One region of the Clostridium sp. LIBA-8841 genome, then DNA from elsewhere that is predicted to be linked to it. Evidence: a T-box and tRNA genes for the amino acid it is inferred to sense, from the RefSeq annotation. Region 1 holds a T-box; the other holds one or more tRNA genes.
What was found. A T-box is a leader RNA that pairs with one kind of tRNA and senses whether it is charged. The one in region 1 lies ahead of trpS (tryptophan--tRNA ligase), so its partner is inferred to be a tRNA-Trp.

Region 1 (4,375 bases):
ATTTCCTTCAGTAGCATCAACTCCAAATAAGGCTATGTTTGTTATTCCATCATATTTAGAAAGCTTTTCATCAATATCCTTATTAATTCCTAAATTTTCTTCGTTTAAATCAACTTTATTCATTTTGTTAAGCATCGTTAAGCCATAGGTAGCAGCTCCACCTACTAAACCCACTATCAAAAGACCAATAATCGAAAGTGTTATTATTAACTTACGATTTTTAGCGGGCTTTTTGGATTTCCCTTTTTTATTATTATTTCTTGCCAATGTAAGCATCCTCCCTTTTTTAAATTACAAAACAATTGTAGCATTCTATTATATAAGTTGTAAAGTTATGGATAAAATTGTTGAAATTTTGATAAAATAATTCTATTTATTTATAAAAATATTAAATAGAAAAGTATTAAAATTATGTTTAAATATACTAATCAAAAATTAAAAATCGACATTAATTTAAAAGTACAATAATAAATAAAAAGCTCTGTTTTAAATGAGTGATTATTTTAATTAGCCAAATAAAAAAACAAAAGAAATTTTATACATTAATTTCTTTTGTTTTTATAATTTTTATATTTTAAGCTGTAGCAGTTCTTCTGCTAGGAATAATGCTAGGTATTATAAATCCTACTAATGCAGGTAATAACCAACCAAATCCCTTAGAGTATAGTGGAAGTAGAGAAACTAAGTTTTCTAATCCAGGCATAAAACCAGCTAATGTTATTAATATACTAAATACTAAAGTAACATATACAGTAACTTTATGAGTAAGTGGATTAGTTATTCTCTTATGGAATAAGTTTAATAATATAAGAACTATTGTTACTGGGTATATAATACCAAGTAAAGTACCTGATAAAGATATTATTTTATCTAATCCCATGCTGGCAACTAGTATACTTGTTACAGTCATTAAAATAACATTAAATTTATAAGGTAGTTTACCATTAGAAACTCTTTCAAAGAAGCTTCCACCAGCAGAAAGTAATCCTATTGATGTTGTTAAGCAAGCTAATGCCATTGATATTCCGATTAATATTGCACCTGCATGTCCTAGAATACTCTCAGCAATAAAAAGTAATAATTGAGATTTTGATAAATCTAAAGCTTGGTTCCCAGTGTGAGCACCTAAGAATATTAATCCACCGTAAATTATTGCTAACCCACCGATTGCAATAGCTGCAGCTTTAATAAGTATTTTAAAGCTTGCTTTTCCAGTATATCCTTTAGATTTTATTGAACCTAATATTATTGAAGAGAATATTACAGCTGCAATAGCATCCATTGTTTGATATCCTTCAAGTAATGATACTGGAAGTGCATCTGGAGTATATGATGTAGTTAAGGCATCTATAGGATTAAGTACACCTTTAGCTATTAAGAAGAATAGTATAGCTAATAATATAGGTGTTAAAAATTTACCTAAAACATCAATAACCTTTGATGGTTTTAATACAAATATTAAGTTTATTAAGAAATAAGCAACTATTATTGCAAAGTAATTTATGTTAGGGAAGTTAGGCGCAAAAGCCAATTCATATGTAGTAGCCGCTGTTCTTGGTATAGCTAATAATGGTCCTATAAGTATAAACAATGCTATTGAATATATTAATGAGAACTTCTTACCAACTTTATCTCCGAATAATTCAAATCTTCCGTTAACTCTCATTGAAGATAGTATTCCAAGTAGAGGAACACCAACACCAGTTATTATAAATCCTATAATACCTAAATAGTAGTCAGGTCCTAAATTTCTTCCTAAAAAAGGTGGGAAAATAAGGTTACCAGCACCTAAAAACATTGAAAATAATGCAAAGCCGATTACTAAAAAATCTGATCTTTTGTTATTCATAACACACCTCATCTTTCTGTAAAATCAAATCAATAAAATATTTAACTCATAAAATGTTCTTTGTTTAAGATTGTTTATATAGAAATTTTTAAAATTTATGAGAAATGAGTAAATATAATTTGATTCTATAACAATATTTTTTACTTTATTTACATTATTATTATTCATGTGATTTTTAATTTTATTTATAAAAGTTATAATAATATATTATCATAATGTTAAATAAAATCAATAAAAATATTTTATAAATAAAATAAAAAGATTATAAATTTGATAATTTAATAAAAAAATAAAGAAAACATTGAATTAGTGTTAATGTGATTTAAAGATAAACATATATAATTTTTAACTTATCAATAATTGAAAAAATAAATATTCTTGACTAAAAGTAAAAAAATGATAAAATAACATTAAAGTTAATATAAAATATCTATGAAAAGAATTAGTAAGCTTAAAAGCAGACTTACAGAGAATCATATATTGCTGAGAGTATGATAGTTATGATTAGGTTGAATGGATCTTTGAGATGTTTAGAGGAATTTTTAGTATTCTAAACCGTAATCCTTACGTTACAGGGTAGAGATACAAAGATTTTATCTTTGTAATATTAGGTGGTACCGCGATATATTCGTCCTATAAGTTTTAATGACTTATAGGACTTTTTTATTTCTTAGTTAATAAATAAGATGAGACATTTAAAGTTCAAGATTTTTAAATGACATGAATTTAATTAAGAAAGCTACTTAAGAAAAACAAGTTAATTTTTATAATATAGTAATTAAAATAAAGGAGGTGTATCTGTCTCTTCATACAATTATATAATTTTAGTGAAAAGACAGAGTCATAATGGAAGATAAGAAAAAAGTTATTTTTAGTGGAATAAAACCATCAGGAGATTTGACATTAGGAAATTACTTAGGAGCAATAAAAAATTGGACTAAGTTACAAGAGGAATATGATTGCTATTTCTGTGTTGTTGACTTACATGCAATAACAGTAAAACAATTGCCAGCTGACTTAAGAAGAAGAACTTTAGAGGTTTTAGCTATATATATAGCTTCAGGTATAAATCCAGAAGAAAATACTTTATTTATTCAATCACATGTACCAGCTCATTCGGAAGCTTCATGGCTTTTAACATGCAATTCATACATGGGTGAATTAAACAGGATGACTCAATATAAAGATAAATCAAAGAAAATGGGAGATTCAATAGGAGCAGGATTATTTAACTATCCAGTTCTTATGGCTGCAGACATACTTTTATATAATGCTGACCTTGTTCCAGTTGGAAAGGATCAAATGCAACATTTAGAACTTGCTAGAGATATAGCTACTAGATTTAATAATACTTATAGCCCAACATTTACTATACCAGAAGGATATGTTCCAAAAGAGGGAGCAAAAATAATGGATTTACAAGATCCAAGTAAGAAAATGTCTAAATCAGATGCTAATCCAAATGGTTTCATATTAATAATGGATGAACCTAATGTTATAAGAAAGAAAATTTCAAGAGCTGTAACAGATAGCATTGGAGTTGTAAATTATACTGATGAACAACCAGGAGTTAAAAACTTAATAAATATTCTTTGTGCTATAAAAGGATATACTCCAGAAGAGGTTGTTGAAATGTATAATGGAAAAGGATATGCTGATTTTAAAAAGGATGTTGGAGAGGCAATAGTTGAAGAGCTAGCACCAGTTCAAGAAAAAGTTAAAGCTTTATTAGGAGATAAGAAAGCTTTAGAGGAAATATACAAAAAAGGTGCAGAAAAAGCAAACTATGTTGCAATGAAAACTCTTAGAAAAATGCAAAAGAAAATAGGATTAATTCCAAGATAGAAAAGCTCTATTAAGTAAAAGTTCGCTAGATATAGCTTAGTAATTGTTGAATTTCGTGAAGAATTTCTATTCATTCTTCCATAAATATAACTAAGGCTTCGAAACCCCCGATGGTCAAACAGTCTCAGATTTTTAACATTATATTTATTACAGAATAAATGAAATTCTAGTCACTTATGCAAGTATTACTTCGCTTATATCTAGCGAACTTTCTTTATGGAGCTTTTTATTGTTTATTAAGAAAATAGATCTTAAGTTTATCTAAAGCTGAAAAGCTTGATTCGCTTTAAGTGAAAGTTCAAATTTTTAATTTTGTACATTGAACTTACACATTTGAACGAAGTGAAAAGGTGCTCCATTTAGAAAAAAACTTCTTAAGGACAAATTCATTCAAATATCAGTTTTATATATGATGAATTTTTTTATAGAGTTTATTATAGGAGTTAGATATAAAAAGTAATAAATTAAGTTCTAATAACTTAGCTAGATAGAAATTTTCAATATAATTAGAAATTTTAGATTAAGCTATTTTTGTTTAAGTATATACGAGTTATATTAGAACGAAATTATAACCAATTATTAAAATATCTTAGATTATATATATGATAAACTTTATTCAAAGGAGTTTTTATAAGATTCATTTTGAGGATTAATAGATTGTTTAAATTATTTAGTAAAAAT
Region 2 (4,375 bases), 1.5 Mb from region 1:
AACTATTAATAGTTATTTTTCTAAAGTTTTCACCCATATCAGGTAATTTTTCTATTTTAATATGTATATATTCTTCTGGGATAAGTTCCTCTATATAGTTAGCCCATTCAATTAAGCTTACGCCATCACCAAAGATATATTCATCAAATCCTATTGCTTCAATTTCATCTGGATCATTAACTCTATAAACATCAAAATGGTAAAGAGTTAATCTTCCACTATGATATTCATTAACTATATTAAAAGTTGGACTAGTTATATGCTCATCAATTCCTAATCCTTCTGCAATTCCTTTGCTTATATGAGTTTTGCCAGTTCCTAAGTCGCCAGTTAAACAAAGAATATCTCCTTTATTTACAAGAGAACCAAGTTGTCTTCCAATATGCATAGTTTTCTCTACACTATCTACTATAAATTCCATAAAGAACTCCTTTCAAATTAACACTCTTTAATCATTCTATCCAAATTTAAAGAAAAAGAAAAGAGATGCTAGATTTAATAAGATATTTTAAGTTTTATTATGTGTTTTAAATGATTCAAATTTTCTATGAGATTTAATAAAACATACACCTATAAAATTATTATAATATTAACCTTTAAAGGGCAAAAGACTCTTTAATTGATACTTTTGTAAATTTAATATAATTAGATAATTATATAATGGGATAATAGTATAATATTATTATAAAGTATGTAAATTTAGGAATTGGGGGGATTTGTATGTTAGTAAAGGCTGTTATGACAAAGAAGGACAATCTTGATTTGGTTACTTCTAAAACTATACTTAAAGATGCATTAAAAATTATGGATGATAATAATTTTTTATCAATTCCTGTAGTAGATGGCAATAAATTTAGGGGGGCAGTGTCTAAAAGCTGTATATATGAGCATTATTTTAAAAATAATTTAAGTAAAGAAGAGTTATTGAATAATGTTACTGTGGGAGAAATTTTTAAAACAGAAATTCCTATAATAAGTAAGGAAGAACATATAGAAAAAGCAGTTGCTATGTTAGAAAAAATGAGAATTTCTTTTGTTGCTGTTGTAGATGAATTTGATAATTTTAAGGGAATATTAACTCATAAAGCTGTATTTAAAGAGTTCAATAATGCCTTTGGCCTTAACAAGGGAGAAAGAATAGTTATAAGAACTTTTGATGTTCCAGGACAATTATCAAAGATGACTAAAATAATATCTCAAGAAGAGGGAGATATATTAAGTGTAGTTATTATAGATACAAAAAGTTTAACTGAGGTTAAAGAAGTCATTGTTAGAATTAAGAATGGAGATATTAATAATATAAAGAAAAAATTGAAAGATTCAGGATTTAAATTAGCATAATAAAATAGTTAAGAGTATAGAGTAGAGTATATTTTAAAAGAAATTTTAGTAATCCTTATTTATAGGTTTGAAAATAGAATATACTCTACTTTTATGAGTAAATATAAGACTATTTTATCAAGGAATTAATATGTATTTTTTATTAAAAATAAAATTTTACATAAAAAACCCTTGCGTTAAGTTTATTTTTAATATATAATAAATTCTGTGTTCAGGGGTATGGCTCAATTGGTAGAGTAGTGGTCTCCAAAACCATTGGTTGTGGGTTCGAGTCCTACTGCCCCTGCCAATTAACACAAATTATAACATAATATTATAGGGGTATGGCTCAATTGGTAGAGTAGTGGTCTCCAAAACCATTGGTTGTGGGTTCAAGTCCTACTGCCCCTGCCAGAAAATCAGTAAATTAATTTACTGATTTTTTTTTGCTTAATTTTAAAAAAAATATTGGTTTTTGTAAAGATGTTTATATTATAAAATGTGTAAAATATATAAAAATTGTAAACGATTTTAAAACGATGTATAATATTATCTGTACAGTTTAAAAGTAAAGGGGATAAAGAATAGTGAGAAAAATTATTAAACCATTAAGTTTTGCTACAATTATGTTTTTATCATTAAATCTATGTTTTTTTAATGATAAAGTCGTTAAGGGGGAGGAAATTTCTAATGAAACTAAAGTTACTATTTTAGGAACTTCAGATATACATGGAAGATTTGTTCCTTGGGATTATGCATCAGATACTGAAAATAATTCAGGAAGCTTATCACAAATATCAACAATTGTAAAAAAAGAAAGAAAAGAGAATCAAAATGTAATTCTTGTAGATGCAGGTGACTCAATTCAAGATAACTTTGTTGAAACTTTTAATAAAGGACCTAAGCAACCTATGGTTTTAGGTATGAATAAGATGAAATATGATGTTTGGGAAATGGGAAACCATGAATTTAACTTTGGATTAGATGTTCTTAAGCATGTAACAAATCAATTTGAAGGAAAAGTATTAGCGGGTAACATCTATAATGACGATGGAACAAGATATATGGATGGATATACTATAATAGAAAGAGACGGAATAAAAATAGGCATTATAGGAATGGATACTCCTATGATAAAAGAATTTGAAAAACCATATAATATAAAAGGAATTGAGTTTAGAGATCCAGTTAAAGAAACAAAAAAGATTATAAAAGAATTAGATGGAAAAGTTGATGCTATGATTGGCGTTATGCATATGGGCTTAGATAATGAAAATGAAATCCCGAATACAGGTGTTAGAGATATTGCTAATCAGTGTCCTGAACTTACAGCAATTATAGGTGGACATATGCATAAACTAGTTGAAAACGATATTATAAATGGAGTAATTATAACTGAACCAGGAAAATATGGACAGGCTGTCTCAAAAATAGATTTAACATTCAAAAAAGAAAATGGTAAAAATGTATTAAAAAATAAAAGCACTAATACTATTTCAGTGGCTAATGTAGAATCAGATAAAGAAATAGAAAATCTATTAAAGCCTTTTCACGAAGAGTTGCGTAAAGATGCCAATTCAGTTATCGGAAGACTTGAAGGGGTTAATATGGTAGATGAAGATTACATAAAAGGAATACCTACAATACATATAGAAGATACTCCATTAATTGACTTCTTTCATGAAGTTGGAAAGTATTATAGTAAGGCTGATGTAATAGCATTAGCTATAGATAATGATAAAGCTAAGTTAGATTTAGGAGAAATAAAGAAAAAAGATATAGCGTATAACTATAGATATACTGGTGGAGAAATAAGCGTTTATGAAGTAACAGGAAAAGACTTAAAAAAATACATGGAATGGGCTGCTGGATATTTTAATACATTAAATCCAGGAGACATTACTCCAAGTTTTAATCCTAAAAGAAGAGCATCTAAATACAGTACTAATGATATGTTTGGTGGAATAACTTATAAAATTGATTTAAGAGAAAAAGAAGGAAATAGAATTAAGGATGTTAAATATAAGGATGGAAGGGAACTTAAGGATACAGATGTCTTAAAATTAGGAATGAATTCATATAGGCTTGGACAATTACAAGGAAAGGGAGGAATCTTTGAAGGTAAAGATTTTAAAAAACTTTGGGATTCTAAAACTGCTTATGGAGAAGAAGAAGGAACAATAAGAAATTTAGCTATAGATTATATTAAAAATGTTAAAAATGGTGTTATAAATGCAAAAAAACAAAATAATTGGCGTTTGCTAGGTATAGATCCAAACTCAGAAAACTATAAAAAAGTTAGAGATTTAGTTAATTCAGGAGAGTTAAAAATACCTAGCTCTGAAGATGGAAAATATACTAATTTAGCATCAATAAATGAGAAGGATTTGCCTGTGGATAATAATACATCTAAAGAAGATGTGGATAATAATATACCTAAAGAAGATAAAGAAGATGCTAATATAAATTCAGATAAAAACAAAGAAAAAAATAATGAAGGAAATAATGAGGCTAGTAAGGAAGAATTACCTAAAGTAGATGAAAATGTAGAAAATCAAAAAAATAATGAAAATAAAATAGATAATAATCAAGAAGATGTTGAAGAAAACAACAAAAAAGAAAATGAGATTCCTAATACAGGATCTCCTATAGGTGGAGAAACTGTAGCACAAATAGCTATGTTATTAATAGGATTAGGTGTAGTATTAAAAATTAAAAGATAAATAATTATATAGAGGTTTTAGGTGAATTTTCATTGGTAGTTACTTTTTAAGAGTCTAAATTGCTTTGAAAGAGAGTTATATTATATTGGCATTATATAGATAAAAATCCTTCTATTTCATAGGTTTATAATCTGCATTCTGGTTAATATAATAGTGTAAGCAAGAGATAAACAAATTTCAAGCTTACAAATTACCAAAGCCAAAGGAGGAATTAGAAATGTCAAAAACATTAGTTCCAGAAGCAAAAAATGGATTAAGTAAATTCAAGACTGAGGTAGCTAGAGAGCTAGGTGTACCATTCTCAGATTATAATGGAGACCTAAGTTCAAGAC

Region 2: it encodes a tRNA-Trp, which carries the amino acid that the T-box ahead of trpS (tryptophan--tRNA ligase) is inferred to sense. The anticodon was not compared.

The regions. Positions count from the first base shown of each region.
Region 1 is NZ_CM173488.1:913,436-917,810, forward strand. It holds gene AC2A4K_RS03865 (LCP family protein) at 1-267, opposite strand, end outside; gene brnQ (branched-chain amino acid transport system II carrier protein) at 575-1,849, opposite strand; T-box leader at 2,273-2,488, shown strand; gene trpS (tryptophan--tRNA ligase) at 2,696-3,694, shown strand.
Region 2 is NZ_CM173488.1:3,268,551-3,272,925, reverse strand. It holds gene tsaE (tRNA (adenosine(37)-N6)-threonylcarbamoyltransferase complex ATPase subunit type 1 TsaE) at 1-421, opposite strand, end outside; gene AC2A4K_RS14355 (CBS domain-containing protein) at 721-1,341, shown strand; tRNA gene AC2A4K_RS14350 (tRNA-Trp) at 1,555-1,630, shown strand; tRNA gene AC2A4K_RS14345 (tRNA-Trp) at 1,659-1,734, shown strand; gene AC2A4K_RS14340 (bifunctional metallophosphatase/5'-nucleotidase) at 1,908-4,043, shown strand; gene AC2A4K_RS14335 (alpha/beta-type small acid-soluble spore protein) at 4,261-4,375, shown strand, end outside.